3 regions of the Pseudovibrio sp. Ad26 genome follow, and region 3 is predicted to be linked to each of the others. Evidence: predicted binding sites of a transcription regulator. Region 3 holds the regulator's gene; each other region holds the start of a gene.
What was found. Region 3 encodes PhoB, which activates phosphate uptake and scavenging genes when phosphate is short. Its sites were predicted from a motif close to TGTCATNNANCTGTCAT; they were not measured.
Positions count from the first base shown of each region.

Region 1: PsAD26_RS07625 (glycerophosphodiester phosphodiesterase family protein) is a predicted target of PhoB. The motif match lies at 8,253-8,269, and genes of this name have one in related genera.
Region 2: PsAD26_RS22630 (UDP-2,3-diacylglucosamine diphosphatase) is a predicted target of PhoB. The motif match lies at 7,151-7,167, and genes of this name have one in related genera.

Region 1 covers NZ_LMCE01000047.1:245,180-255,736, forward strand. The annotation lists gene PsAD26_RS07590 (HAD family hydrolase) at 1-485, shown strand, start outside; gene PsAD26_RS07595 (alpha-1,2-fucosyltransferase) at 551-1,462, opposite strand; gene tyrS (tyrosine--tRNA ligase) at 1,910-3,181, shown strand; gene PsAD26_RS07605 (cytidine deaminase) at 3,227-3,634, opposite strand; gene PsAD26_RS07610 (DUF418 domain-containing protein) at 3,675-4,901, opposite strand; gene PsAD26_RS07620 (site-specific DNA-methyltransferase) at 5,299-6,396, opposite strand; gene PsAD26_RS07625 (glycerophosphodiester phosphodiesterase family protein) at 6,821-8,041, opposite strand; gene PsAD26_RS07630 (AMP nucleosidase) at 8,346-9,824, shown strand; gene mutY (A/G-specific adenine glycosylase) at 9,889-10,557, opposite strand, start outside.
Region 2 covers NZ_LMCE01000095.1:276,093-286,649, forward strand. The annotation lists gene dgcN (N-acetyltransferase DgcN) at 1-555, shown strand, start outside; gene dgcA (N-acetyl-D-Glu racemase DgcA) at 552-1,535, shown strand; gene PsAD26_RS22605 (MFS transporter) at 1,583-2,761, opposite strand; gene PsAD26_RS22615 (protein phosphatase CheZ) at 2,934-4,043, shown strand; gene PsAD26_RS22620 (threonine/serine dehydratase) at 4,108-5,127, opposite strand; gene PsAD26_RS22625 (glycosyltransferase family 1 protein) at 5,219-6,298, opposite strand; gene PsAD26_RS22630 (UDP-2,3-diacylglucosamine diphosphatase) at 6,295-7,101, opposite strand; gene PsAD26_RS22635 (SDR family oxidoreductase) at 7,368-8,147, shown strand; gene PsAD26_RS22640 (OmpP1/FadL family transporter) at 8,211-9,479, opposite strand; gene PsAD26_RS22645 (TRAP transporter substrate-binding protein) at 9,773-10,557, opposite strand, start outside.
Region 3 covers NZ_LMCE01000047.1:354,272-364,828, reverse strand. The annotation lists gene PsAD26_RS08130 (GcrA family cell cycle regulator) at 110-670, shown strand; gene phoB (phosphate regulon transcriptional regulator PhoB) at 818-1,513, opposite strand; gene phoU (phosphate signaling complex protein PhoU) at 1,587-2,291, opposite strand; gene pstB (phosphate ABC transporter ATP-binding protein PstB) at 2,325-3,128, opposite strand; gene pstA (phosphate ABC transporter permease PstA) at 3,181-5,028, opposite strand; gene pstC (phosphate ABC transporter permease subunit PstC) at 5,021-6,409, opposite strand; gene PsAD26_RS08100 (PstS family phosphate ABC transporter substrate-binding protein) at 6,499-7,518, opposite strand; gene PsAD26_RS08095 (ATP-binding protein) at 7,780-9,147, opposite strand; gene PsAD26_RS08090 (tetratricopeptide repeat protein) at 9,636-10,217, shown strand; gene PsAD26_RS08085 (hypothetical protein) at 10,238-10,557, opposite strand, start outside.

The DNA.
Region 1 (10,557 bases), 110 kb from region 3:
TAAATCAGGATGAGGCGCTAAAGGCAGCCTTTGAGCAGTATCTCAAGCCAATCACTGGCATCCATGAAGCATTGCATGAGTTGGACAACTCATTCCCAAATTTGCAAATGTGCATCGCCTCCGGCAGTTCCATGGATCGTTTGGATCATACGCTCAAACTAACAAATCTATACGATCGGTTTGAGAGCAAGTACTTCTCGGCAGATTTGGTTGAAAAGGGCAAGCCAGCGCCAGATGTGTTCTTGAAAGCAGCAAGTGAGATGGGTGTCGCTCCCGAAAAATGCGTGGTTGTTGAAGATAGCCACCTCGGCTTGCAAGCGGCCCGAGCAGCAGGCATGACTGCCCTCGGCTTCACCGGAGCCTCCCACGGCAACGCAGATTTACACAGCCGCCTTGAGCAACAAAACCCAATGGCAATCTTTAATAATATGAAAGAGTTAGCCAGCCTCATCAAAAAGCTGAATCTGCTCAAAAGTACAGCTTAACGTTTGCGAGCTGTTTCAAAAAAGAGGCTAGCTCGTTTTTATCAGCCCGGAGCGCCAGAGTTGCCCTAGGTACTCTGGAGCATTGGAGTTGGGGAAACTGATGAAGCGTACTTTGCTACTCTTTGCCAGTTCTCAGGCAGGAAATATTGGTTTTGATGTTCTTTGGTTGCGCGCCAAGGATATGGAGCAAACACTTGTTTCTCCGGGTTTTTGTTCAGATAAGCAGCCCACCAGCTGTAGGTACTGTTTGCTATAATTTGGTGGGCGCAGCGGGACATAAGCATCATGTCCTCGAAATCCCTTCCATCTGTTGGAGCTTTGAAGAAGGCAACATTTGGAAGATGCGCTAACACGTCTTCACACCAGCTGATGTCATCAGAGAACACAACAGGCTTCGCAGGGCCTATTTTGTCTTCCAGAGTTTGCAGCGAGCGGAGATAGTACTCCACGCTGCACAGTCCATAACTTTGCCTCGCCGGCCCAGTCGCAAAGTCACCTCGGCGTATATGAAGTGCGACAGCGCGTGGGTGATCAACAATATCAAGATAGGGATATCGAGATGGTGTAAAGTCCAGTAGGTTCAAATCCTGCTGCAACGTCTTTCTTATGGCATCAGCTATATGAGAAGACATGAAGTAGCCATTTAAAAAATAGTTTTTGCTTGGAGATCTTCTTGCAGCTTCCAGTTCATCCAATGATAGAATCTGTCTGGTTTTAAAGGCTCTTACATGCAGCGACACTTGCTGAAGTTGTTTGGAGAATTTTCCAAATGGAAAGAAAACCTTCCTGAAGTCTTTTGGTTGTGCCACACGTGTGGGGAGGGGAAATCCCATCAGAGGTGGTGTCCTGCCAGCCTTCCGATCGCGCTCTCCGGAATACAGAACAATTTCGCTCTTTGAGGCGTCCGCGAGATATCGTGCAGCAGCCCATTGGAACAGCTGGTTACCCAACCTCCCCTTCAGATTTACAATGATCATGTGGCCTCAACGGTATGTTCCTCTTCACATCTCAAGACTATTTCAATGCAGATAACTCGACCATCTGTGAAAACTAGCTGTAGGCAATCTAAATTGAAGGTAGGTAGATATCTAAGGCGATTTTTCCGGTTATACCTCAATGAGTTACAGTACACTAAATCTGTCTAAGGAAAATTGCTCGAGAGGATCGAATATGCTGAAAATAAGCTTTTTGATTTATGTTTGAGGCACAAACTGCCAAAACTTTCTTGACAGGGCGGGGGCGTTGCGGTCATACACTTGGGCATGAACAAGAACCTGACCATCATTTCTGCGGTTTATTATTATGCGCCCGACATATCGGCGGCCGCGTTCCTATAAACTCATGTAAAATTGAGGTCAGAACCAAAAGCCGCCGCGTAGGCGGCTTTCGTGTTTTAGCTCTCCTGCGCGGCGAAGGAGAGCATTATGAAACACACAATGGTAGATACAACGCGCTGCTTCCGTCCCAAATCTGAAGCCCTTCAACTGCTGATCGATCGCGGCTTCCTGCATCAATGCACGGATCTGGAAGCACTGGATGAAAAGCTGCAAGCAGGCCCCATCACAGCATACGCCGGGTTTGATGCGACCGCTGACAGCCTGCATGTCGGCCACCTGCTGCCATTAATGGCCATGCGCTGGCTGCAGAAAACTGGACATAAACCAATCTTGTTGGTGGGCGGTGGTACAACCCGCGTTGGTGATCCAAGCTTCCGCAGTGAAAGCCGCCCGCTGCTGGATGATGCCCAGATTGAGCACAATCTCGCAGGTATCCGCGCAACCGTAGAACGTCTCTTCGATTTGTCTGAAGGGCAGGGCCAAATCGTCAACAATGCTGAGTGGCTCGATGAATTCCGCTTCCTCGAGTTCCTGCGCGACTTCGGCACGCACTTCACCGTCAACCGCATGATGACGTTCGACAGTGTTCGCTCTCGCCTTGAGGCTCAGCAACCGTTGTCGGTGCTGGAATTCTGCTACATGATGTTGCAAGCTGTTGATTTTGTTGAGCTCAATCAACGCTTTGACTGTACATTGCAGATCGGAGGTTCCGATCAGTGGGGCAACATCGTCAATGGTGTGGACCTTGGCCGCCGTTCTGGCAGCCAGCTCTTCGGCTTCACACTACCACTGTTGACAACAGCCTCGGGCAGCAAAATGGGCAAAACCGCAGAAGGCGCGGTGTGGCTTAACCCATCCCGCCTGTCCAGCTTCGGTTTCTGGCAGTTCTGGCGCAATGCTGATGATGCAGACGTGCCGCGACTGCTAAAGCTCTTCACCGACCTGCCGCTGGGAGAAATTGATCGCCTGTCCTCCCTTCAGGGGCAGGAGCTGAATGAGGCTAAGAAGATACTGGCAACACAAGTCACCGGCATCGTCCACGGTTTGGCCGCAGCAGAAGCCGCTCTCCAGCAAGGCGAAGCTTTGTTCAGCGGTCAGGAAGACCTAAGCCAGCCAACCCATGAACTGCCTCTGGCCCTCCTTGCCAAACCACTCGGTCTCTTGGACCTGCTGGTAAAAACCGGCTTCGCCACCACCAACAGCGAAGCCCGCCGCCTCATCCGCGGCGGCGCCGTCCGCCTCAACGGTGGCATCGTCATGGAAGAAACTCGACTGATCTCTGAGGGAGACCTGAAACCGGGTGAGCGTTTGACGCTCGCAGTTGGCAAGCGGCGTAAGGCTCTGGTGGAGTTTGTGTAATCGAAAAGAGGGTGGTCAGCTTAGATCTGGCCACCTCATTGCAAACTACAGCACTTCACCATTGACGATGGACCAATGATGGGGTTGCAAGTCTCGCAGGTTCTTAAAGATCAGCACATTTTCGCTGTTAGAAATCGCCGTCTTCACATCCCCACCCCAATGCACCAACCGCTCCTGACAAATTCCACAAGGAGTTAGAATAACAAAAGTGCTGTTTTCATCTTCGCGGTAGATACACAGGGAATGAGTGACAACCTCATCAAGCTTATGCGCTTCCAGAATTGCACCTACTTCCATGCAAAGGGATAGGCCATCATTCTTGGTATCTGGTGCAATACTGGTCAGGATTTTGCCGCTCTCAGTTCTAATAGAAGCAGCACCACCCCACCCGTTAGGATAGCGGCGCTCAATCAGCAGCTTAGCTTCTTCAAATAGAGTTTGCTCAATAGTCATTCTGCCACGCTAAAGTTGATCTGATAGGAAAAGAGCGGCTTCAACGACGAACGTGCGTGCTGTTCTCATCTTTGCTGAATGGAAAATACTGGTTGTAGGTCAGGCAACGCCACACCCATTCCAGTGGTCCGAGGTGATAACGTTGTAGCCAGTAAGTGCTGAGAGTGATTTGTATCACCCAGATCATGATGACGAAGCCGAGAAGTTCGACATAGTCATACTGTCCCAGTAGACGGAGGTGATAAAAAAGCGTCGTCGCTATCACGCTTTGAGCGATATAGTTCGTAAGCGCCAGCTTCCCGGCGATCGCTAGAATACGCATCGTCTTTTGCAGCAATGCTGATTTTATCAGAATGATCAGCAAGGCGGCATAACCAAGGGCGGAAAATGTACTTGCCCATAAAATGTATATTAAGCTAAGCATTGATGACGAATAGGCTACGGGCTCCTTATTTATGATTTCTGCCACCCAAAGAAGGTCAAGAGAAAGCCCACTCGGCAACGCGATTAGCAAAATGAGCAGGTATTTGCGTGTCGACCAATGGCCTGAAAGGAAACCGGTTTTTAAAAGCGCCATTCCTAAAAGCATGGTGCTTGCAACTTTCCAGTATGAAAAGAGCGGGCCCTCATAGATCAGGAGGGAAAAGTATGTCTCTCTCAGTTTGGCTGTACGTTCACTGAATGAGCCAGTTAATGCGGAAAGATCCTGTTGGTTCGCTGAGGACAAACTCTGCTGAGATTCTTTGTACATCTCCAGAAAGGAAGCCTTGTCAGCAGGAGAAAACAACGCGGGTAGATTAGCTAGGCAGATGTAAAATATAGATGGCAGGCAAAGTAGAACAATCGACCAAACAATCAATGTTTTGGCTTTTCTTCTTGTAAACGTCCACAGTACAACTGCCATCATTGCATAAACGAGTAATATGTCGCCATACCAAAAGAAAATTCCGTGAAAGAACCCGAGAAGACCGAGCCAAAACATACGGGTTAAGTGCATGTTAAGTGCATTACGCCCGGAGTGTTCTGCCTTATATGCGAATATGATGATCCCGGCTCCAAAAAGCATAGAAAGCAGGCTCAGGAACTTCTGTCCAAAAAGGAGAAAGGCGCCATACCAGGTCCAGTAGTTCAGAGAATCCATTTCTTGCCAGTAAGAAGTGTCGGTGGTCGTATAGTAGGGGAGCCCATACCCAGTAATATTGATGATCAAAATACCAAGAATGGCAAAGCCCCTTAAAATATCGAGGCTAGGGATGCGTTCTTGCATAAAGCTCTAAATGCTCCAATAAAATATGCAGATTGCCAGGTGGGTAAATACACTTCCCGAAACAAAGGAAACCACCGAATCTACGGCATATTAGGTATGGGCGGTATTTACCGCAAGGTGCGACGGCACAATACAGCTTGAAGACACCGCCCTAAAAAAGGGCCACCAATGTTGGATAGCTCACCTAAAAAACTACGCAGTGAAAACACCTTGTCCGATTGTAAATAGATGTATCATGCATGATTGGATGCTAGAGGAACTGGCAAAGGATGAAACCTTTGAGGGGGCAATAAAAAAGCCCCCGCCTAAAAAGGCAGGGGCCAAGTCATATGGATATGAAGCAGGGACAAACCCTGTAAACCGTGGGGCGAGATCGCCACACGAACTGTGTAAGACGCTACTTAGGCATCTGTGAACGGACGACTTCCCGAAGGGCGTCAACCGGCTCAAGGGCCTTGCCACGTTTAATGTGCCAGAAGGTCCAGCCATTACAGGCTTGCTGACCCTGAACGAGCGCACCCACCTTATGGATGGATCCTGAATGCTCGCCGCAGATCAAGGAACCATCGGCGCGAACCGTAGCCTTGAAGCGTCCACGGGCATCGGTCAGTTCCGCGCCCGGTGTCAATAATCCTGTCTCCAACAAATTGCCAAACGGAACCCGTGGAAGGGAGCGTTTGCCTTGTGTCATCGCCAGAAAATCATCGTTGGCAGGTGTAACCCGGTCAATCCGTTCGGAAGCTGCTTTGATGTAAGAGTCTTCACGCTCACATCCCACAAAGTGGCGGCCAAGCTTCTTGGCAACAGCACCGGTGGTGCCTGTGCCAAAGAATGGATCAAGGATCACATCGCCCTGGTTTGAAGTGGAGAGCAGCACGCGGTAAAGCAGGCTCTCCGGCTTCTGAGTTGGATGCACTTTGTCGCCATTGTCGTCCTTCAGGCGTTCATGACCAGTGCAGATAGGCAGCACCCAGTCAGACCGCATCTGAAGGTCGTCGTTAAACGTCTTCATTGCATCGTAGTTAAAGGTCGGCTTGCTCTCTTGTGAAGGGCAGGCCCAGATGAGCGTCTCATGAGCATTAGTAAAACGTTTGCCACGGAAGTTCGGCATCGGGTTTGTTTTCAGCCAAACCACATCATTGTTGATCCAGAACCCAAGGTCCTGCATCACCGCACCAACGCGGAAAATGTTGTGATAAGAGCCAATAACCCAGATGGACCCGTTTGGCTTTAACACGCGGCGAACCGCCTGCAGCCAAGCACGAGTGAACTCATCATAAGCTTTAAAGCTGGAGAACTGATCCCAGTGATCATCGCAGGCATCTACCTTTGAGTGATCAGGCCTGTGCAGATCTCCGCCCAGCTGTAGGTTATAAGGGGGATCGGCGAAAACCACATCCACGCTGTTGTCTGGAAGCTTGTTCAAAGCCTCAACACAGTCGCCCTTAATAATTGTATCAAGCCAGTCTGGCTTGGTGGAAATGTGGGGTGCCATCAAGGACACCCCTTCTTTACGCTGTACTCTCATTGCGACGCAACACCTCACGCAATTCATGAGTGCTATGGTTACCCACTATGGTAAACCAGAGGTTAATAGTGGATATCTTTTATTCTTTTAGAATCAACGCTTTATTTACAGATTCGAATATTCGTCTCGAAGTTAACTCCCATTAATATTCGACCGCGGATTCCCTTGGGGTAGAGGTTTATGAGGAGTTAAAATGGCGAAAATAGAGACCCTAAATATTTTTTTGAGAGTCAAGCTTTTTTGCTGGCTAAAAAGAACAAGGTAAACGCACTGCGGGGACAGCGGGCAAATCGGTTAACGAGTGTGGCAGGGCTTACGCTGCGGACAGCGCAAAAAAAAGCGCGCCATGTAAGGCGCGCTTCCAAAATGCAAATCAGTACAGGAGAGGGGCTTACTCAATCCCCATGCAGTTGGCGTAAAAAGTCACTGTCGCTGGCCAGTCAGAAAACACGCCGCTCACCTTCACATCCTGCGCCAGTACATCCAGCAGCTCATAAACACTACCTTCGCTGGTGATCGCATCATTGATGCTGCGGTAATACCAGCCGCCTTTGTTGTGAGAGAGCAGGCCAGAGCGCTCCAGCGTCCATGTGAAGATCTTGATGCCAGCCTCATTCGCAGCCTTCGCATAAGCAGACGGCACGATCTTCCCGTCATCCAGAGTGACAAGCATCCAGAGAGGAGGGGAGATATAGTTCACGCCCATCTCTTTCAACTCAGCCATGGATGGCTTGAAGCTGGTTGGATCAGATGTGTCAAAGCCCTGCATACGGAAGCGACCATCAAGGAACACGGCCTGTTTGCCAAACTCAGGCTCATTCTTGATCCAGTACAGCACATCATCCAAAAAGAAGGACTGCGGATAAACGTCAGAAGCTGGAATACCTGCTGCTTTATACTCTTCAATCAGCTTCTGAGCGAAATCTTCCTGAGTGAACCCGTCAAACGGCATCTTCACGCTCGGGCGCTTCAACTCCGGCGTAAATTTAACGCCCTGTTTTTTGAAGAGCTCGATGGATTGAGCATGGGCCATCAAAGTGCCACCAGCACCAGCTGCCGCATAAAGGTCCGTGCGCCAGTCTGCTGTGCCTTTCAGGAAGTCCTCAACCGTTGTTGCAGCTGGATTTGAGGCGTCCATTTTGCCAGTGAGACCTTGGAACTCCGCCAATGTGATCTCAGAGGTTCTGCACTCCGCCGCTGCTTTCTCGCCATCGGCAGCAGCAGTAAACGGAGCAACACACGTGCTGGCCAGATCAGTCGCGAGGATATCTGTGGTGGTCGCCAGATCATTTTGAGAATGACGGCAGACCAGCTCTTTGTCCTTGGTGAAGGTGACATCGCATTCCTGCCCCCCCGCACCCATCACAGCCGCAGCTTGATAAGACTCTAACGTATGCTCAGGAAACTGCAGTGGTGCCCCACGGTGCCCAATCGTGAAACTGGAAGCCTTTGCAGGATTGCCGATACAGGCGAGCAGCTTATCCTTCAACGGACTCTCTTGCATCTGCTCTACGAGAAAAGCAGGCCGCGGCCCCAACTGGGCAGCTTGTGCGCTCACAGTAAGGCAGGTGCCAGCTACCAAACCAAGCGCAGCAGTACGAACAAAGTGCATAAAAAGATCCCTCCCGATCATCTGAAGCGTAGTCCCGCAAAGTGCCTCTAGAACTCGCCCATGCAATTTTCGGGATAGTTTTACAGAATAAACTGAAGGAGATAAGGGTAAATATGTAGTTATGAATCTCAATTCTGTGTGCAGAGCTGAATCTGACGTTGCGTGAAAATATCCTCACTCACTAAAAAATAAACCATATTTGTCCGCAGTTTGTCTTGACCCTGTCGTAAACATCCCTCAGATATATAGTGACACGAAAGAGGAGAAACCGAACGTGTCGACTATATCCGATAGCGACGTTGTGATGGAAAGCCGTTCCATCCGTACGCCTGAGACAATTCCCCCACAATCCTTTAAAGATGCCAGTGAAGCTGTTGCGCACCTGATCTATCTGTTTGATCGGGCGACTGACTTTCTACGTGAGAATTTTAAAGAGGCTGCACAGGGCAGCATGTCGGAAACCCGGGTCAGAGCATTTTACCCGGAACTGCGATTTGAAGTATCCAGCCACATCCGCGTTGATACGCGCCTGTCCTATGGCTTTGTGGCAAGGCCTGGCAAATACAAAACCACAGTCACCCGGCCAGATCTGTTTAAGAACTACCTGGAACATCAGATTGATCTCCTGATCAAAAACCACGGTCTTGAAGTGGTGATCGCTGAAAGTGATCAGCCGATCCCGCTGCACTTTGCCTTTTATGATGGCGCACACGTGGAAGGCGCTTTGCCATCCAGCGAAGAGCGCCCGCTGCGTGATGTGTTTGATGTGCCGGATCTTGCCGTCATGGATGATGCCATCTCCAATGGCACCTACCGTTCAAAAGATGGCTTTGAGCCGCTTGCGCCGTTTACGGCTCCGCGCGTGGATTATTCCCTGCATCGCTTGCAGCACTACACCGCAACCGCGCCGCGCTATTTCCAGAACTTCGTGCTCTTCACAAACTATCAGTTCTACATTGATGGCTTTGCGCAGATGGCAAAAGAGCTGATCAATGATCCGGAGAGCGGATATGTAGCCTTTGTCGAGCCAGGTAATCTCATCACCTATGCAGGTGATAAAGAGCCACGTGAAGGTGTGGCCCCGCCGCGCCTGCCACAAATGCCAGCCTATCACCTGCTGCGGGAGGACAACTCCGGCATCACCATGGTGAACATCGGTGTTGGCCCGTCCAATGCAAAAACCATCACCGACCACATTGCAGTGCTTCGCCCACATGCCTGGTTGATGCTTGGCCACTGCGCTGGGCTCAGAAGCAGCCAGCAGCTTGGCGATTATGTACTGGCTCATGGTTATGTGCGTGAAGACAAGGTGCTGGATGCTGACCTGCCAACATGGGTTCCAATCCCGCCACTGGCAGAAGTGCAGGTCGCGCTGGAAGATGCCGTTGAAAAGACCACCGGTTACAGCGGCTATGATCTGAAGCGGGTCATGCGCACAGGAACCGTAGCCTCCATCGATAACCGCAACTGGGAACTGCGCGACCACCGCGAGCCGGTGCAGCGTTTCTCCCAGTCCCGTGCGATCGCGCTGGATATGGAATCCGCAACCATCGCTGCCAACGGTTTCCGCTTTCGCGTTCCTTATGGAACCTTGCTCTGCGTATCAGACAAGCCGCTGCATGGTGAGCTGAAGCTGCCCGGCATGGCGACAGACTTCTACCGGACGCAAGTGAATCAGCATCTGGAAATTGGTGTGAAGACCATGGAGGTCCTGAGGGAAATGCCGTTGGAACGGCTCCACTCTCGCAAACTCCGCAGCTTCATGGAAACCGCATTCCAATAAGCACCAATCAGCATTTGTAGAAACAAGAAAAGCCGGGCTCCAGACCCGGCTTTTTGCTGCGCACTTAAATCACGCCGCCGGCCTTCAGCGCTTTCATCATCACTGTTGGCAGGGCTTCCCCCTCAAGCTCATCTGGTGCCGACCACCAATATCCGTCAGGCTCATCGTAATGAGCGGGCGCCTGTGCCTGCCAGACGCTCATTTCTAGATGGAAGTGCGTGAAGGTGTGCTTCACGTCCTTCGGCGTACGCACCCAATCCGCAGTGATTGGAGCATGTGAGAGGTCTTCCATCGCTGCATCATCCGCCCAATGCGTGGTGATGGGCTCACTCATGCCAGCAAGCAGTCCTTTATCTTCGCGTTTGCGCAAAAGAATGCGGCCACGTGCATCGCTGAGCAGAAAGGCCATACCGCGTCGTGTCGGCTTCACCTTCTTAGGGGCTTTGCGTGGCAGAGTGTCCGCAATGCCTTGCTTGCGACCCTCACAAACATCCATCCATGGGCAGATGCCACAGGCCGGAGACTTCGGTGTACAGATTGTGGCGCCAAGGTCCATGATGGCCTGCGCAAAGTCGCCGGGACGGTCATGCGGCGTCACTTCAGCCATCAATGGCTTCACTTCAGCTTTGAGGGCAGGGAGCTCAGTCAGCAATGCATGGCGGCGGGACAGGACCCTCTCCACATTGCCATCAACCACAGCAGCATGGCGCCCAAAGGCTATCGTGGAGATTGC
Region 2 (10,557 bases), on a different contig from region 3:
AAATACAGCGCACTCGCTCTACAAAAAGGCCTAGCAGACCGCAATATCAGCTCAGATTTCTGCGCGACCGGCCAGACCGGCATCCTCATTGCTGAACGCGGTGTTGCCATCGACTCTGTCGTCTCAGATTTCATCTCCGGCGCTGCTGAGCACATCAGTCCAGCCACTAAAGACGACCACTGGGATGTGATCGAAGGTCAAGGCGCATTGCATCACCCTTCCTTCGCCAGTGTCTCCCTCGGCCTGCTCCATGGCTCTCAGCCAGATGCGTTTGTCGTGTGTCATGAGCCAACCCGCTCCACCATGCGCGGCGTTTCGGCCCCCATTCCATCCATTCAGGACGTTATTGACCTGACAATACAACTGGGCCGTCTCACCAATCCGGACATCCGCTGTGTCGGCTTAGCGATCAACACCATGATGCTTTCTGAGAATCATGCAAAAAACCTGATTGAAGAGCTGGGGGAAGCGCATAAACTGCCCGCAACTGATCCTGTCCGCTTCGGGACCGATCCAATCATTGATCATATTTGCGCGGAGTTTAAACTGGTTTGACCTGTCGCCTGTCTATTGAAGCTGAAACATTCCCAATTGCGGGAAGCTTTACCATTGCCCGCGGTTCCCGCACGGAAGTGAACGTTCTCACCGCCACACTCACGCAAGACGGTCACACTGGCCATGGCGAATGCGTTCCTTATCCGCGGTACGGCGAAAGCGTCGAGAGCGTCACCGCTCAAATCGAAGCTGTGCGTGGGGCTATTGAAGCTGGTGTGTCCATTGAAGAGCTACAAAGCCTCATGCCAGCAGGCGCAGCCCGCAACGCTGTGGACTGCGCACTGTGGGACCTCAGGGCCAAACGCCAGAACACCTCCGTGGCTGATCTCATAGGCATCAAGTCCCAGCGCATTCTGGAAACCGCCTACACCATCTCTGTTGGCACGCCGGAAAAGATGGCGACAGACGCCGCCAAAGCAGCAAGCCGTCCTCTCCTCAAAGTCAAACTGGCAGGGGATGGTGATGTTGAACGCATCGCTGCGGTCAGACAAGCTGCACCAAACAGCAAGCTAATCGTCGATGCCAACGAAGGTTGGTCAGAAGATAATCTGGAAGCCAACATCAAAGCCTGTCAGCAGGCAGGTGTTGGACTGGTGGAACAGCCTTTGCCAGCGGGCAAAGACGGTATTCTGGCAGAAGTGGAACACCTCATCCCGATCTGCGCAGATGAAAGCCTGCACACCTCTGCAGACTTGGAGAGCCTCCGCAATCGCTATTCAGCCATCAACATCAAGATCGACAAGACAGGCGGTCTCACTGAAGGCCTGAAGCTGCTGCGCAAGGCGGAAGAGATGGATTACGTCATCATGGTCGGCTGCATGCTCGCCACATCTCTCGCCATGGCGCCTGCCATGCTGCTGGCGCAAAACGCAGAGTTTGTTGATCTGGACGGCCCTTTGTTGCTTGCCAAAGACCGAGGCCACGCGATCCGGTTCGAGGGCAGCCTGATGCACCCACCTTCCCCGCAGCTCTGGGGCTAATAACAGATACAAAGAAGGCGGCTCTCACATCGAGGCCGCCTTGTTTTTTAAACGCGCTTTGTCACCAGCATAAGCGTCAGCACACCGACACAGCAGATCCCCGCCATCAGATAGAAGGCATAGGCTTGCTCAATCGCGTAGAGCCAACCGCTGGCAATACCGCTCACGCCCATCACCACACCAAAGGCTGTTTGTGTCAGGCCTTGAGCAGTCCCAAGGCGCTTGCTTGAAACCAGTTTGGACGTATAGGCAACCATGCCCAGAAATACCATACCAAAGCTACCGGCATGCAAAAGCTGGAGCAAGACAGCGGACCACGTTTCCGTTGCATAAGGGAACAGCATCCAGCGGATGATGCTGGCAACACCGCCAGTGACCATCAATCCCCAGGCTCCCAGGTGGCGCATGAAGAAGGAACCCCAAACAAAGATCCCAATCTCTGCCAGAGTACCGATCGCCCACAATCCACCGACCATCGCATCGCTGATACCCACAGAAAGCCAGAAGATGCTGGCGAAGGCATAAAGCGCTGAGAAGCTGCCAAGCAGCAAACCACCAGACAACACCACAAGCAGGAACTGTGGATCACGCAATTCTTCAGCAGCCCAAACGCTTTCCTTGCTTGAGCTGCGGCTTTCGGACGGCATCCCCGGCAACAAAACTGAGGTAAGCGCCAACACACCAAGGCTGCCAACAGTCAGAAACAGCAGTTCAGCAGGCTCTCCGAATGTCAGATACCAACCGCCGATCAGTGTTGCCACCACAAACGCAATAGACCCCCAAGACCGCATTGGTCCGTAATTCAGGCCGAGTGTGCTCACGGTTTCATAGGCATATGCATCCTGCAAAGGCTGGATGGGCGTGTAAAAAATAGAGAGGAAGATAACCAGACCGATGACCACCCAGTAGTCATTTGAGTAGATCAGCGCCCAGAACGAGATCAAAGCAATGACACTGAAAAGTGCCATGGAGTGACGCCTGCGTCCGGCACGATCAGAAATGCTCGTCATCACCGGCGTTGCAAAAATCCGCACGATATTGGGCAAAGCTATCGTAAATGCGATCTGCACAGGGGTGAAGTTAATATCCTTTAGAAAAAGAGGAAAGTACGCAAGAAAGAAAGCGTTTGCGAAATTAAACGCTGCAAACAAACCACTTACGCCTGTTGCAATCCAGAATAGGTTACTGGCTTTCCCTAATGAGGAAGTTCTTCTGGGCATAGTCATTGGAAAACACTACAAATGGGGGTGGAGAGTACCCGGGGAGGTGGATGGGAAGGGATACTCCTATCACTTGTGCTAATAGGGACTATCCAAATCAATGTAAACCAATTATTAGCCGTAGAATCTGTTATATAAACTTGTAGTATTATCTTAGTTAGTTATGAAGGAGCCACTTATGGCTGGCAACAACCGAAAGGTCCTTTTGAGCCCCGAGGAATTTGATGCCATCAAAAGCGCACTCTCTGAGACTGATAGAGGCCGCGCTTTCCTTCATGATCACCTCACACTAAACAGATCCGCCGAAACAGCAGACCTTCTGGAAGCTGTGCGACGACTTGAAAAAACATTGGTTGAGCGCGAACTGCCATCTGAGATGGAAACTTATCGCCTGCACACCTATGAAATGTATGAGGCAATCGAGCGAACTAAGGACGAAATCTCAAAGATCAAGCTGGAAAACGCCGACAATAATCGCTTTTCAGCTGCCTCTGACGAGTTAGATGCAATCGTCACATCCACAGAAAGTGCAACACAAGTCATTCTGGAGTCCTCCGAAGCTATTCAGGATCTGGTGGACAAGCTCCGTGCGTCCGGCGCAGAAGATGCCCCATGCGATGCCATTGAAGAAATGGCCATGGAAATTCTGATGGCATGCTCCTTCCAGGATCTGACAGGGCAGCGTATCAACAAAGTGGTGAAGGCCCTTCATTACCTTGAAGGCCGCATCTCCAAGATGATCCGCATCTGGGGTGTAAACCTGGCTGATGAAGATCGCCCGGCAATCAATTTGGATGAGCCGCGTGATGAAGATGATCGTCATATAGACAAGCGCCCGGACGCCCACTTGCTCAACGGCCCTCAAATGGATGGTGCAGGCGTTGATCAGGCAGACATCGATGCAATGTTTGATGCAACACCTGCCTCGACCGAAGAAGCGCTGAACGAAAACGTCGTTCAGTTTGCAGCCGAAACACGAACAGAAACAGTCCAGCAGGAACAAGACACAGCAGAAGAGCCCGCCGAGGAACTTGCTGAAGTCTTTGAACTTGATGATGTGGAAGAAGAGCTGAACGCTGTCGAAACGCCTCAGGTCGCGTTGATCGAGGACGACGACCTCATCGTCACCAACGACGATACGCCAGTTGAGACGGACACCGCGACAGAGCAGGACGACGCGCCGATCGAGATCGAGGGGCAGTCGCCTCCGCTCACCTCCCCAAGAGGCAGCAATTCCGACCCGCTCCATCACCTCTCAACAGGAGAGCGCCTCGCACTCTTCTCGTAATTGAGACCTAAAACCAGAAATTCGAAAGCCGTTTGCCTCCTTTTCAGCGCAAACGGCTTTTTTCTTATGCAGGTGCTTTCTCTGCAGAGTACTGCTTCAGTGCTCTCTCAAAGATGGCAGGATCCACATTTCCGCCGGAGATCGTGATCACTGCCGTCTTCCCGGCAAGGTCAATCGTGCCGGACAAAACAGAAGCCAAAGCGACAGCTGCGCCCGGTTCAACAACCAGCTTCAGCTCAAAATAAGCAAAGGCAACCGCTTTCATCGCCTCGTCATCTGTGACACGCAGCCCTTTTGCCTGACGCCTACTCAATACTGAAAAGCCTTTGTCCCCCGGCATTTCAGTCAGCACGGCATCACAAACAGAACCGCCCAGAGCAGCATTGCGAACACGTGTCCCAGCTTCAAGTGAACGTGCATAATCATCAAAACCAGCAGGCTCTGCCGTGTAAATCTGACACTCGGGCAGGCTCGTTTCCAGCGCCAGCGCAATACCGCTGGTCAGACCACCGCCACCTGTACAGCTGATCAACACATCAGGCGTGACACCCAAAACCTCACATTGCTCTGCAATCTCAAGCCCGGTCGTGCCCTGTCCCACAATCACACCGCTGTCATTGTAAGGGTGGATGAACGTCGCACCGCGCTCCTCACAAAGACCACGGGCAATCGCCTCACGGTCCTCGCTCTCACGATCGTAAAGCACAACCTCCGCCCCCAGCGCCTTCGTCCGCTGGATCTTCAGCTGCGGCGCATCCTCAGGCATCACAATCACCGCCGGGAAACCAAGGATCTTCGCAGCAGCTGCAACGCCCTGCGCATGGTTGCCGGAAGAACACGCAACCACACCAGCGGGCCGCTGCTCCTGAGGGATCAGGGAAAGTCGATTGAATGCACCTCGAAACTTGAAAGACCCGGTGCGCTGCAGGTTTTCGGCTTTAATAAACACACGGCCATTCACCTGCTCATCCAACACCGGAAAGTTCAGAAGCGGTGTCAGGCTGGCATAGCCTTGTAACCTTGTTCTTGCTTTTTCAATTTCGGAAAAAGTGAGTTCGACTGGACTGGAAACATCTAAAACCATAAGAACCTCGGCAACAGCAATATGCCGCCCTGTATAGCACGCAAATCTACGAGGGTTTCAGATATTCTGATCACAGCTCAAGGAGATCCACTCAACCATTCAGGTGATTTCCAACAGAGCCTTTGCCCGCATACAGGTCCTGCCGGAATCCTGCAGTAAATGCAGGGTCATAGGCATGTTCAGCATTGGCCAGAAACTGCTCGGCACTCGCCCGCCACGTAAATCGCAGAGCAACATCCCGGCAGTGATCCCGCGAAACCTCCAGTGCTTCTAGTGCTGCGACCTGCAGATCATTCTTCAGCACGCCTGCCCCACTGTTCCCAATCACATCAATCGGCCCCATCACAGGAAAGGCCGCCACAGGCGTTCCGCAAGCAATTGCTTCCAGCAGCACATTGCCAAAAGTGTCAGTCAGGCTCGGAAACACAAACACATCCGAGTTTGCATAATATTCAATCAGTTCATCACCAACGACAGGTCCGGTAAACAACACCTCCGGATAAGCAACCTTAAGCTCCTCCATCTGCGGACCACCACCAACGACCACCTTGGTCCCCGGCAAGTTAAGCTGCAAGAATGCCTCGATGTTCTTCTCAACCGCCACACGTCCCACATACAAGAACCGGGGTCCTGGCAAGTGATCCAGCAAACTGGTCTGCATTGGCCGGAACCGCTGATGATCCACCCCGCGAGACCATCGCAGCAGGTTCTCAAACCCACGCATACGCAAGTCCGCTTCCAAAGTGCTCGTCGCAACCATGCACCCTTGTCCGCTGTTGTGAAAACGGCGCAGCCAGGAATAGCTGAAGGACAGCGGCACCGGATAACGCGCCTGTAGATACTCAGGAAAGCGAGTGTGATAGCTGGTGGTGAAGACACGCCCATCCCGCTTCGCCACCTGCCGCGCCATAAGACCCAACGGCCCCTCGGTCGCGATGTGCAGATGATCACAGTCGTACTTCTCAATAAACCCACGCACGATATGCGGCAGCGTCAGGCTCAGCCGGATCTCACCGTAAGATGGCATGGGGATGCTATGGAACGATTGCGGCGTCAGGAACTCAACCCGAATCCCCATGGAGCGCAGCTCAACAGCAAGCCGCTCCAATGTCCGCACAACACCATTGATCTGGGGCTTCCACGCATCGGTGACGATCAGGATCGAGCTCATGCGGCCACCTGTCCGTCAGAACTCTCATCCGATGGTTCATTCTCGACCCGCTTGCCATCTCCCCAATGAATAAGCTCAAACGTACCATCAAAGTTCTCGGCAACAGCGGTGCAACTCTCCACCCAATCACCAGTGTTGATGTAATGGATGCCGCTGGTTTCATGATCAGCCGCATGGTGGATATGACCACAGATCACCCCATCCACCTTCTGCCGCTGTGCTTCGGAAACCAGCGTCTCTTCAAACTTACCAATGAAATTGACGGCGTTCTTCACCTTCAGCTTCGCCCATGCTGAAAGGCTCCAATAGGTCAGCCCCAGCTTGCGACGGCAATAATTCAGCACTGTATTGAGATTGAGAGCACTCACATAAGCCCAGTCGCCAAAGAAGGCCAACCACTTTGCATGGCGTACCACCACATCAAACTGGTCGCCGTGAATGACAAGGTACTTCTTGCCATTGGCTCCCTCATGAATGAACTGGTCAACAACTTCCACCCCCCCAAAGTGAATGCCGAAGAAGTCCCGCAAGAACTCATCATGATTGCCGGGAATGTAAACAATCCGCGCGCCCTTGCGCCCTTTGCGCAAAAGCTTCTGCACCACATCATTATGCAGTTGAGGCCAGTACCACGACCGTTTTAGCCGCCAGCCATCAATAATATCCCCGACAAGATAAACCGTGTCGGCATCGTTTTGCTTCAGAAAGTCCAGTAAGAGATCCGCCTCACATCCGCGTGTGCCCAGATGCACATCAGATAAAAACAAGCTTCTGTACTTCTTGCTAGTAGAATCCCCGGTCACCACAAAGCCTCCGGAATAAGAAAACCTTCTTTCCTTTAAATTGATTCACAAGAAACAAATATGACAAGATACATATACTCAAACCTGTCAGTTTCTTGCTTGAACCTCAAGAAACATTACTCCCTGTTTATTAGGGGAGATAAAATCAAGTGCCTGCAATTCAAGTGAATATTCTATTTGCTTGCTAAGCTTGATCCTGACTGGCTCAAACCTTTCTGAGAATGTAGGCTGCCCTTCACAATTCACCGATTCATTAGGATGTTGAAATGCACTTGGGTATTGAGGGACGCAAAGCCATCGTCTGCGCATCCAGCCGTGGGCTGGGTTTGGGAACAGCAAAAGCACTGGCAGAAGCTGGATGCGATCTTGTAATCAACGGACGCAACGAGAAACTACTCGGCCAAATCGCGAGCGAACTGGCAGCACAACACAGCATCTCAGTCATTCCCGTGGCAGCAGATATCTCCTCACCAGAAGGCCAGCAAGCTGTGCTCAACGCCTGCCCAAATCCGGATATCCTCGTCAACAACAACGGCGGTCCACCTCGCCGCGATTTCAAGGAGCTGGACCGCCAATCCATTCAGGATGGTGTCATCCAGAACATGATCACCCCGATTGAGCTGATCAAAGCGGTTATTGATGGCATGGCAGAGCGCAAGTTCGGTCGCATCGTCAACATCACTTCCATGTCCGTGAAGATGCCCATTGAAGGTCTGGATCTGTCCAGCGGCGCCCGCGCTGGTCTCACCGCATTCCTCGCTGGCGTTTGCCGTCAGTACGCGCAGCACAACGTCACCATCAACAATGTACTGCCCGGAAAATTCGACACCGACCGCCTCAAAGGTGGGTTTGAGCGTCAGGCTGAGCAAACAGGCATCTCCATAGAAGAAGCCAAACAGCTATCTTCAGAAGAGATCCCTGCAAAGCGCCTCGGCGATCCAGAAGAGTTCGGTAAAGCTTGCGCATTCATGTGTTCAGCCCATGCTGGCTACATGACAGGCCAGAACCTCTTGCTCGACGGCGGTCTCTACCCAAGCGCCTTTTAAAAACGAAAAGCCTCCCCGCAGTCACACTGCCGGGAGGCAAATCAAACTGACATCGGCAAAGCCTTAGAACTTCAAACGCGCACCAAAGCTGATGATGTCAACATTGGTGTCATTGACCGGCCCTTGAATGGTAATGCCTTCATAGAACGGGTGGTCCGGATTGATGTTGATGTTTGAGCTTTCTGGGAAAATATGCGAGTAGCCAAAATCAACTTCCAGCCAGTCCTCGTAGAAATAACTCACCCCGGCACTCAGCCAGAACCGGTTTGAATCAGGCAGTCGCGGTGTCCGGTTCGCTTCGTCAATTGGAGACCACTCATAAGCCAACCCAAACCGACCAGTGATGTTCTGAGTGAAATCGTACTCTGTGCCCAATGAAATAAAGTAGCCGTCATTGTATTGGAACGGCAGTTCGGAAACCACTTGGTTTTGCAAGTTGAAAACAGGGAACGTTCCAAACCGTGACCAGTGTGTCCACTCAAACGTCCCCATCCCACGCCAGCGCTCATTCAGCTGTTGCTGGAAGGAAACTGTCACGGTTTCCGGCAAAATGATGTTTGCACGGATGGGTATTGGCTCATTGCCACCGACAACCAGTCGGCCCCTCAGGTTCTGTTCAATAGGAGAACGATACCCAATACCCAGTTGGGTGCCTTCCCATGGTTTAAAGAGCGCTCCAACCGTTGCGCCAAACCCGAGGTTATAATCCTCACCGCGCAGTTCCGCCGTTGGAGAGGTCGCTGCAATCGGCGGCACCCCTGTTGCCGATTTCAACCGAACCTGCAGATACTGAAGCTGCACCCCAACTCCGAGTGAAAACTTCTCCGTCACCTCATAAGCAGCCATTGGTGTAATGTTCACGGAAAGCACTCGAGAGGACCGCGCATAAACCTGCCCCGCCCATTCATTTTGAGGCTTGGTTTCAAATCCATATGGAGCGCTGGAACTGACCCCGAGAGACAAACGGTCATTGATCTTCCAGGTCCCGTATCCCGCAGGCACCCAGGCATCCACTCCAATATCACCGGAGGAATATGGCACCCCCGTTACAGGAATACCCAGTGCATCAATCGTCGCCGTATCCAGATCAATCGTTGCACGTGGAAACACGATGGTCTGCGAGGTTTCCGCCTGCACACCGTCATGACCAGTCATGGTCGCCGGATTCCAATACATACTGGAAAGGCTTTTTGAGATAGTCGCATTTCCCGCAAAGGAAAGTCCCTGATACCACGCCGATTGCTCACGAACAGCAAAAGCACCGGCAAAAGCATCAGACGCAATCAGCAAAGAAGAAAGACTAGCGATCGTAATGGGTAGATATCTGGACATGCACGGTACTTTCTGTTCTCAAGAAAACAATCAAGCAGTGCCATGATCAAACTACGAGTTACTTATTGATTCGGCTCTCTTCACTAGAATGGAAAATGTTACAAACTAATTGCACTGGCATATTTAAGGGTAAAGGGAGCTAACTTCACAAAACAACAATACCTAGCGGGCTCACAATCACTTGGTTATTCGCATTTCAGGCAGGTACACTGAAACATTTTCTGTGACAAAACTTCCGCATAACAAAAGGCCCTCCATATGGAGGGCCCTTCAAACACGATTTGATCTGCCGACTAACCTCTTGCAGAGATGTTTTTGCCCAATGAAAGAGCGCTCCACCCCGCCAGAAGCTTCTGCGCTTCTATGTAACTCTCATAAATCTTACGAGCCCTCTTGTCTTTCTGGGTGTAAACATCCAGCACCTCAGCACTGGTTTCCTTCAGGGCAGTCAACACCTCTTCCGGGAACTCACGCACTTCAACACCATGCTCTTCCTGCAGTACTTTCAGGCTGGCAGCGTTCTGCGCATTTGCTTCAGACAGTGCAAGATCAGCTTCCACGCGGCAAGCCTCTTCAACCACCACCTGTAGTTCTGGAGACAGCCCCTCCAGCGCAACAGCGTTCACGATAGCCTCACCCGTGCCATTCGGCTTATTGAAGCCCGGACCGTAGTAGTATTTGATCAGCTTCTGAAAGCCCAGCGCACTGTCGCTCCATGGACCAAGGAACTCGACACCATCAACCACACGCGTTTGCAGACTGGTGAAAATCTCGGAGGCTGGAATATTGACCGGAGTAACACCAAGCTTACGCAAGATCTCACCACCAAGGCCAGCGATACGGAGCTTCCGGCCTTTCAGGTCATCCAGCGTCTCAACAGGATCACGATACCAGCCAGCCATGGTTGGGCCAGTGTTGCCCCCCATAAACGGCTTCACACCAAATGGCGCGTAAAGATCATCCCAGAGCTCCTGACCACCAAGCTGATCCACCCATGCAGTGTGTTCCTGAGGCAAAAGGCCGAACGGAATTGTCGTAAAGAACACTGATCCGGGCATCTTGCCAGCCCAGTACATGG
Region 3 (10,557 bases):
AGTTACTGAACGCTGCAAGCACACACGCTCAGGTAAGCGGCACTTTCGGATGCGTCCGAACTGAGCGAATGCTGTTTTGCGCGCCACTGAAGGAAGACGGGGCCCTTTAATGAGCTGGACAGCAGAACGTGTAGAGTTACTAACCAAACTTTGGGCAGACGGGTTAAGCGCCAGTCAAATCGCGGGGGAACTTGGCAATGTGACCCGTAATGCGGTGATTGGTAAGGTTCATCGCCTTGGTCTTTCAGGTCGCGCTAAGTCGGGAGGCGGCGCAACCAAAACGAGAAAGGTGCCTACCCCAACGGCAAGGGTTGTCACTTCAACCAAACCAACAGTGGCTGAAGCGATTGCAGCTGTTGCGCCTTCTCCAAGTCCCCGACAGATTCAGCCAACAATAGCAGGCGCCAACGCCCTTAAAGTTGAACCGATTGAAGCTATCCAACCAGAAATTTCTCCAGTCCCAACCTCCGATCTCTTTATTCCGGTTTCAGAACGCGCCTCCATCCTGACATTGAATGAGCGCACCTGTAAGTGGCCGATTGGTGATCCGAGTTCTGACGACTTCTATTTCTGTGGGCGCCAGTCAGATGCAGGCACACCTTATTGTGCGCATCACCGCAGCATTGCCTATCAGCCCGTCAGCGACCGCCGCAACCGCCGCGCAAGCTAATCTGAGCTGAAAAAGCAACGTATTGAGCCGGGTCCGAAGCCCGGCTTTTTGCTGTTTTGGGGGTTGCCAGCTGCTAATGTCGGTGACCTGTAGATATGAGAAAACCGCCCTTGGGCGGTTTTAGATTTCCTTTTGTGCCTTAAACACTTACCCAACAGCGAACTGGTCGTTAAAAGCGTATCCGGCGCCGCGGACGGTGCGGATCGGGTCTTTCATGCGGCCTTTGTTGATGGCTTTGCGCAGGCGGCCTACGTGGACGTCCACGGTGCGTTCATCTACGTAAACATCATGGCCCCAGACACCATCCAGCAGCTGTTCACGGGAGTAAACGCGGCCCGGTGCGCTCATGAGGAACTCCAGCAGGCGGTATTCTGTGGGGCCGAGGTGGATTTCGCGGCCTGTTCTGCGCACGCGGTGGGTTTCGCGGTCGAGCTCGATGTCGCCAGACTTGAGCATTGTGGAAACAACTTCTGGCAATGCACGGCGGAAGATCGCACGAACACGGGCCATAAGTTCCGGAACGGAGAACGGTTTGACGACGTAATCGTCGGCCCCGGTTGCCAGACCGCGGATGCGCTCGGATTCTTCGCCGCGCGCTGTGAGCATGATAATCGGCATGCGCTCGGTTTCTGAGCGTGCCCGCAAACGACGGCAAAGCTCAATGCCGGAGAGGCCCGGAAGCATCCAGTCCAGCAACAGCAGGTCTGGCTGGCTTTCCTGCAACAGGACTTCCGCCTCATCTCCTCTTGCGCACACGTCAACGGTGTAGCCCTCTGCTTCAAGGTTATAGCGCAGCAGCAGGCTTAGCGGTTCTTCGTCTTCTACAATCAGTATCTTAGGCATATTAAAGTGCTCTCTTTGCACCTTCTCTTATAAAGCAATTGCGTGTATTCTGCTCGTTATAAGTGAACACACTCTACACGGTTGTAGTCTGCGCCAGCTCGTCCGTCTTTGGACGATCTGTTGGAAGGTGGCTTCCGGAGATCATGTAGTAGATGTTTTCTGCGATATTGGTTGCATGATCACCGATGCGCTCAATATTCTTTGCGCAGAACAACAAGTGCGCGCACATGGTGATGGAGCGCGGGTCTTCCATCATGTAGGTGAGCAGCTGACGGAACAGGCTGGTGTAAAGCGCATCCACTTCGTCATCGCGGACATGCACCCGCTGGACAACCTCAAGATCGCCAGAGGTGTAGGCATCCAGAACGGCTTTGAGCTGTTCAAGTGCCAGATCAGACATGTGCTCAACACCCACAGCGAGCTGCTTGTTGTTGAATTCGGATTCAATGGCCAGTGTCCGCTTGCCGATGTTCTTGGCCATGTCACCGACGCGCTCCAGATCGTTGGAGATGCGCATGGCGGCGATGATGTCGCGCAGATCGCTTGCCATTGGCTGGCGGCGTGCGATCACGGAGATGCACAGCTCTTCCAACTCGGCCTGCATGTTGTCCAGACGTTGATCGGCAGCGATGGTACGTGTTGCCAGCTCACGGTCCTGTCTCAGCAGTGCGGTGACAGCGTCATGAACAAGGGTTTCTGCCAGTCCGCCCATTTCAACGACACGTCCGGCCAGTTCTTTCAGCTCTTCATTGAATGAAGAGACAATATGATCTTTCATCGGATATCTCCTTAGAGTACCGCTCTTTTATTTTTAACCAAAACGGCCTGTGATGTAATCCTGCGTGCGCTGGTCTTTTGGGTTGGTGAAGATGTCGTTGGTCAGCCCCTCTTCCACCAGATTACCCAGATGGAAGAACGCGGTGCGCTGGGATACACGTGCGGCCTGCTGCATGGAATGGGTTACGATGACGATGGTGTAGTTCTGGCGCAGTTCGTCCATCAGCTCTTCCACTTTCGCGGTGGCAATCGGGTCGAGCGCAGAACATGGCTCATCCATCAGGATCACTTCCGGAGACACAGCGATTGCGCGCGCGATGCACAAGCGCTGCTGCTGACCACCGGAAAGGCCTGTGCCTGGCTCGTCCAGACGGTCTTTCACTTCTTCAAACAAACCTGCACGCTGCAGGGAACTTGCGACGATATCTTCCAGATCTGACTTGCCTTGTGCCAGACCGTGGATGCGTGGGCCGTAGGCCACGTTCTCGAAGATTGATTTCGGGAACGGGTTGGGCTTCTGGAACACCATGCCAACACGGGCCCGCAGTTCCACCACATCAATGCGCGGGTCGTAGACATCGTCATTGTCCAGGAGAATGTCTCCTTGCACGCGGCAGATATCGATGGTGTCGTTCATGCGGTTCAGGCAGCGCAGGAAGGTGGACTTGCCGCAACCGGACGGGCCGATCAGCGCGGTCACCTGATTTTTGCGGACATCCAGATCAACACCATGAAGGGCCTGCTTGTCGCCGTAAAACACTTTTACATCGCGGCCACGCATCTTGAGTGTTTCGCCTTCAGCTGAAACGGCTGGAGGGGCGCTCATTGTTGTATCCATTGCACTCTCGGTGTCTGTGGTCATTTCCAATGCCATGATCTTGCCTTTCAAATCACCAGCGGCGCTCAAAACGTTTACGAAGGACGATTGCGATTGCATTCATCGAGATCAGGAAGCCGAGCAGCACCATGATCGCGGCAGAGGTTTTCTGCTGGAAGGCAGGCTCCGGGAAGTCTGCCCACATGAAGATCTGCACGGGCAGCACAGTAGAGGGATCAACCGGACTTGCCGGGATGTCTACAATGAAGGCCACCATGCCGATCATGAGAAGCGGTGCGGTCTCACCCAGTGCCTGCGCCATACCGATGATGGTTCCGGTCAGGATGCCCGGCATTGCCAGTGGCAGCACATGATGGAACACGGCCTGCAAGCGGGAGGCTCCGACGCCGAGCGCGGCTTCGCGGATGCTTGGCGGCACTGCCTGAAGCGCTGCGCGGGAGGCGATGATGATGGTCGGCAGGGTCATGAGCGCCAGCACCATACCGCCGACAACCGGCGCGGATCGCGGCAATCCGAAGACGTTGAGGAACACTGCCAGACCAAGCAGACCGAAGACGATCGATGGCACGGCTGCCAGGTTGTTGATGTTCACCTCAATCAGGTGTGTCCAGCGGTTCTTTGGTGCGAACTCTTCCAGATAAATCGCGGCAGACACACCAATTGGGAACGAGAGAGACAGAGTGACGAGCATGGTCCAGAAGGAGCCAACGGCTGCGCCCCAGATGCCTGCCATCTCCGGCTCACGACTTGCACCGGACTTGAAGAAGATGGAGTTCCACTCGTTTGCAACAGTGCCTTTGGAGACCAGATAGTCAGTATAGGCGATCTCTTTATCTGAAAACTTGCGGAAAGATTCTGGTGTTTCCAGCTCTTCAATACCCCACTGGCCAGCAGGCACGGCAGCATCCGTAGACAGCGGAATAAAGGCTGTTCCGGTGACGCTGGTTGGTGTCACCTTCTCCGCTTTAATGGTTCCGCCGTTCACCTCGACAAAGAAACTTGGCATGTTGGCGTTGAGTGTGCCGCCAGTCCCAATGTTGGCAAGATGGCCCTGCAGAGTAACCAGTTCAGCTTTTTGCTTTTCCAGCGCACTGATAATCTTGACCAGAGCGGCTTTGTTGCCTTCAACCTCAGAGGTCAGTCGCTGAGCAACGAGAGGATCTTTCTCATTGGCCAAGCGGGTCTCTAAGCCTGAGATCTTCGTATTTACGCTGATTTGTGAACGACCACGCGCTTCGATTTTGCCTGTCAGCAACTCGATTTCACGATCATAATAGATCTTCAACGCTGCAAGGATCTGGTCAAACTCAGGTTTCTCCGCGGTAATGGTCACCTGACCTTCCGTGCCAGAAACCGTTGCTGCGCTTGAGGTGGCGATCTCGGTTTTCTTCGTGACCAAGCCTTTGACATAAAGGTCAGCAAAGTCGGAGAGCGGGATCGCAACCGGACCAGTCCCACCCAGCATGGATGGATCGGCTATTGCTTGCTTTTGCAACGTGACATTGGCACCGGAGGACACAAGAGAGTAGAGCACACGGCGGTTTTTACGGTCAGATGCGAATGGCAGCTCTGCCTTCAGACCGTCGCGAATGATTTTATTGTAGCTTGCGCCAGCCGGGTTGGCCGGATCGACTTTTTCCGCGCTTAGATTGAGCGGCACGCTTACGTAGTTGTAAGTGAAGGCTGGCAAGCCTGAGCCGACAATTGTGAAGAGCAGCAGAACCAGAAATGTTGCGGCCAGTGCGATGGCACCCATGCCGTAGGCTTTGAAACGCGCTTCCATGCTGTAGCGCTTTTTCAGGCGCTTGCGAGCTTCGTCTGTCGTATGGACGCCGGAAGGAATGCCTTTGACACGCCCGCCAATGGCAGAACCGGCAGTGTCCTGAGCGATATCAATCATACTGTTCCCTATATTTCTTCACGACGCGCAGAGCGAAGATGTTCAGAGCAAGTGTGATGCAGAAGAGGAGAAGACCGAGCGCAAATGCTGCGAGTGTTTTCGCGCTGTCGAATTCCTGGTCACCGACCAGCAAGGTGACGATTTGCACGGTCACGGTTGTTACAGCTTCCAGCGGGTTTACCGTTATGTTTGCGGCAAGCCCTGCAGCCATCACCACGATCATGGTTTCACCAATGGCGCGGGAGATGGCGAGGATCAGAGCGGACACGATGCCCGGAAGAGCGGCTGGCAGAACAACCCGGCGGATTGTTTCCGACTTGGTTGCGCCAAGACCGGCAGAGCCATCGCGCAGTGACTGTGGCACAGCGTTGATCACGTCGTCAGAAAGGGAGGAGACGAACGGAATGATCATAATGCCCATGACAAGGCCAGCGGCCAGTGCAGATTCTGAACTGACTGACAGGCCGATGCTTTCGCCCCAGCCACGGATAAAGGGTGCCACAGTCAGCGCCGCGAAGAAGCCGTAGACCACGGTTGGAATACCAGCCAGAATTTCCAGAACCGGCTTTGCAATGGCGCGCACCGGCGTGCTTGCATAATCGGAGAGGTAAATTGCGGAGAGCAGACCAACAGGTGCGGCCACGAAAATAGCAATTGCTGTGATCAGCATGGTGCCAACCAAAAGCGGGATTGCACCGAAGATTTCTGTATTGGCTTCGCCGTGCTCGGCCCCTGCCCCTTCAAAGGCGCTTTGCGGGCTCCAATGAGTGCCGAAGACGAAATCCAGAATTGGGATCTGGCGGAAGAACATCAAGCTTTCAAAGATAAGCGAGAGAACGATGCCGATGGTTGTGAAGATCGCGACAGCGGAACAAAGGATCAGCAATCCCATGACGGTGCGCTCTACAAAATGACGGGCTCGCATTGCCGGTGTGATGGTGCGATTGCCGTACCACAGACCACCAGCAACCAGGGCGATGATCAGTGTTGTTTTTAAAAAGAAGGATGTTTGCGCGAGCGAGCTGAACACTTCTGCCGCCTGCTCTTTGCCAGCATCTGAGAAGGCCACAATGCCGCCGAATGCGATGGCGCGCGCGTCCCGCAGAAATGCCTGAAGTTCTGCTTTGGACAGCCCTTCGACAATCTCGGCCTTTGCGCTGATCACCATTGTATCAAGCAAGCGCGGCTCAACGACTGCCCATGCAATCAAAAGGACAAATGCTGGAAGAGCGGCCAGAATGGCCAGGTATCCACCATGGTAGCTTGGACGGGAATGCAGTGCAGAGAGCTGATGACCAGCAACCTGCATCGCCCGGAAACGCCCGTAGACATTCGCGGTTACGAAGACCAGTAGAAGAAGGGCAGCGTAAGTCCAGAACATTTGTTGTTTCGCCTTATCTGGCTTTAATTTTTGGAGGATGCAGGAAAGCGGTCAGCTGGACATGCTGACCGCCCTCTTAGCGTTTGCAATTAGAATGCAAGTGGTGTCAGCGCTGATGCAGATTTGGAAACTGCTGCACGGTCAGCTGCTGGCATCGGGATCAGACCTTTGTCAGCCAGGTAACCTTCGTCACCCCAAGTGTCTTCATTGGTGAACTCACCAAGGTATTCAGCGATACCTGGGATTACGCCAACGTGCTCTTTCTTGATGTAGAAGTACAAAGAGCGGGACACTGGGTAGTCGCCTGCAGCAATTGCATCAAATGTTGGTGCAACGCCTGCGATGTTTGCGCCCTGGATCTTGTCAGCGTTCTGATCAAGGAAGGAGAAACCGAAGATGCCGAGTGCATTCGGGTTCGCATCAAGCTTCTGAACGATCAGGTTGTCGTTCTCACCAGCTTCGATATACGCGCCATCTTCACGGACTTCGTGACACGCTTTTTTCTTCAGACCGAGGTCAGCAGCACCTGGCACCATTTTACAGCCGCCCTGCATTGCCAGCTCGGCAAATGCATCACGGGTACCGGATGTTGGTGGAGGGCCAAGCACTTCGATCTTCGAGTTAGGAAGGGAAGGATCGATGTCGGACCAAGTCTGGTATGGGTTTGCAACCAGTTTGCCGTCGACCGGAACTTCTTTCGCAAGAGCGAGGAAGATCTGAGCCAGTGTCAGGTCCAGCTGAGTGCCAGCCTTGGAGTTCGCAAGAACGATGCCGTCGAAACCAACGGTAACTTCTACTGGAGTTACGCCAGCCTCGTTACACTTCACCAGCTCCTTGCCCTTCATGCGGCGGGAAGCATTGGTGATGTCAGGAGTGTTTTCGCCAACGCCGTCACAGAAGAGCTTGATGCCGCCGCCTGAACCAGTGGATTCAACAACTGGTGTTTTGAAGTTTGTCTTCTGACCAAACTGCTCAGCAACTGCTGTCGCAAATGGGAAAACAGTGGAAGAACCAACGATCTGGATCTGGTCACGAGCCTGTGCGGAACCAGCAGCAATGGTACCTGCGAGAGCGAGCGCTGCAACGCTTGCGAATGCCTTGATTTTCACCTGAAGTCTCCTGGGAGTCTTGGTTTAAGAGCGCGTTGCGTTCATAATATTCACACAACGTGCTCTCATCTTTGCTTGAGCGAATTCTTTTCATTTGATTGAAACCAATCAAACGGAACGCGCTCTAAACTGTTTAACTACGTTCACCTCACAGCGCCCCGGCTGCGAGCTGGCTGTAACCTAGCGTTTGGCTGTGATGGTTATATGAACGTTGCGTATCAGTTTTATGACATTGCAAGTATTTGAATTTATTATGTTATTTTAATCGATATCATTTTCATCATAAATAACAGCGCCGGGTATGAACACACGGAAGCAAGCACCTTCATCCGGTTTGCTCTCAATTTCCAGGCGAGCTCTGTGCCTTGTCAGAATGTGTTTTACGATGGCCAGACCAAGGCCTGTTCCCTTCATCTGACGGGAGGTGACAACGTCAACCCGATAGAAACGCTCGGTTAACCGCGGCAGGTGCTCAGGATCAATGCCCGGACCGAAGTCGCGGACCTCTGCAATCCAGTGCGGTGTCTCAGTAGAATCGGGGTCCAGACGGCAAGTGACATCGACTCGCCCCCCGCTGGAGCCGTATTTCAGCGCGTTTTCGATGAGATTGCTGAAGACCTGAACGAGTTCGTCCTTCTCACCGCGAATCTCGGCAGGTTCCTCAGGCACATTCACATTCACCTCAACACCCGATTCTTTCGCGACCGGGAGCAAAGTCTCTACGGAATGACGCATGATCAGGCTGAGATCCACGAGGGTTTCCGGCTGCACGTGCACCTTCATTTCAATACGGGACAGGGACAGCAGGTCGTCGATAAGACGGCGCATGCGCTCTGCCTGATCCAGCATAATACCGAGAAACTGGTCCTGTGCCTTCGGGTCGCCCTTGGCTGGGCCCTGCAGAGTTTCAATGAAGCCTGTCAGAGATGCCAGCGGGGTGCGCAGCTCATGGGAGGCGTTGGCGACAAAGTCAGCCCGCATCCGCTCTAAGCGGCGGGCTTCGGTCAGGTCGCGAATGACAACGAGAATGAGGCCCGGACGTCCGCGTGGGACGGCGAGGTTTCCGCTGGAGACGGACCAGAGCGGCGCGATGTGCGCTTCCAGCCAGAGTTCCATCGGCACCTTCTCGGTCCAGTCGATGACTTCTGTAGAGCCGCCATTGGAGACACGGTCCAGCGCTTCCAGCAGCGATGGCGCGCGGATGCGGAAGGATAGAGGATCGCCAACTGCAATGGTGCCGAAGCGCCGCTGTGCGGCGAGGTTCACGTATTGAGTGGTGCCACGATAATCGACGACGAAGCACGGGTCTGGCAGGGCGTTGACGGCAGACTTCATGCCGCGGTCAACAATCTCGCTGGCTTCCTTGCGGCTGACACCGCTTGGTGCTTTGACCTTGGTGCGGCTTTTCATGCCGCCGCCGATGACCAGAACAAAAATGAGAGCGTAGGCGAAGAACGAGGCCCAGACGGGTACGTCAAAAGCTATGGAGAAGAGAGCGAAAATGCCGGCAGATGCCAGAAGAATCCAGCGCACATCAACGGGTTTGCGATAAACCGCCCGCCGGTTGAGACCCAATCTCAACGGCTCCTGCTTTACGTGCTTTTCTTCCTTGTCGGTATCCAGGGACATACGTGCCACTCTCTAAACGCCGCTGTGCGTTTACGTTGTTTTTCTTTCAAGACTGGCCAAGAATTTAACAGGACCAGCATGACATTCTCGCGACGACGGCACTTCATTTTTTCAGTTTCCCCAACAGGGAGACATCCAAAGACGTAGCGAAACCAAGGATCTTGGAGGGCTTGCGCCTGTGGGCAAACGATTTTCATCCACTTAGATCATATCGACGAGTTGCTGCGGTTATATATTTAGCAGGTTTAACAAATCAAGCAGAAGAGAAGCTGAGGAATAATAATTAATCGGCAAACCTTCTTTTGCGGTAGTGCAGACGTCATGCAACTATCATGTTTAGCGTTTAGGGCTCAATTGAAGTGAAGTGTCTCCCCTCTCTTACCTTTGGTAATTGTATTTAAATGGCCTGCGCCTTTAAATAGGTCTTGCGAGCGGGTTGCGGCTTCTGTGATGGGACCGCTTTTGTGGGGCGTAACAAAGGGCGAACGATGGAAGAGATTCTCGAAAAGCTGGAAGCTGCTATTGCGCGGGAGGATTGGGCGGAAGCGGAGACCTACATTCTTCTCATGCTGGAAGAGGACGAGACCAATCCAAGCCTCTGGTACAACCTTGGCCTTGTGCGTCGTCGAGCGGGCAATAATTTGCAGGCCCTTGAGAATTTCGAGAAGACGCTGGAATTCAACCCGCAACACAAAGGGGCTATGTTTGAGCGGGCTGCGGCTTGTCTGGACATGGAAGATTTCACCGCAGCGCTCAATGGCTTTGCTGAGTTCACCGCTGCCTACCCTGATGACAGTGATGGGTTGTTGAACCTTGCCCGCATCGCGCTTCACATGGAGGTTCCGGACCTCGCCCTCCAGGCCTTCCAGAAGCGGGCTGAGTTGGAAAACGATGCTGAGAACGTTCTTGGCGCGGCAGAAGCCATGCAGATGCAGGGCAATAATGAGGGCATCGACATGTTGCGCCGGTTGTTTGCCAACAATCCGCCTGTGCGTCCTGAATTGCTGAAAATTATGAGCCAAGGATCCTTCGGGCGTGTGCCATTGAACTCGAAAGCCATGCTTCCATAAGACGGTCGTTGACTGGCCTCTTAAGCCTCGACAGTCCGTTTGGCACGGACAGATTTGCGGTAGTGGCCCGGTTCTGCCTGTAATTTGCCTTGTGTGTCCAGATGGGTTTCGAATTCGGCTTCATCCATCGGAGCGCAATCCAGCTCCAACGCCTCTCGCTTGAATGGGAAAGCTTGCGCGATCGGGGTGCCTGCTTTTAACGTGCCTTCGAATTTTGGGTCTTTCCAAAGCGCTGGAAAATGAACGAAGCCGCCTTTGAAGCGGTCACAATCCACCACACCTGCCAGTGTTCTGAACGGCAACTCTTCACGATTAAGCGGATGGGTGAAGAGCAGTGAGA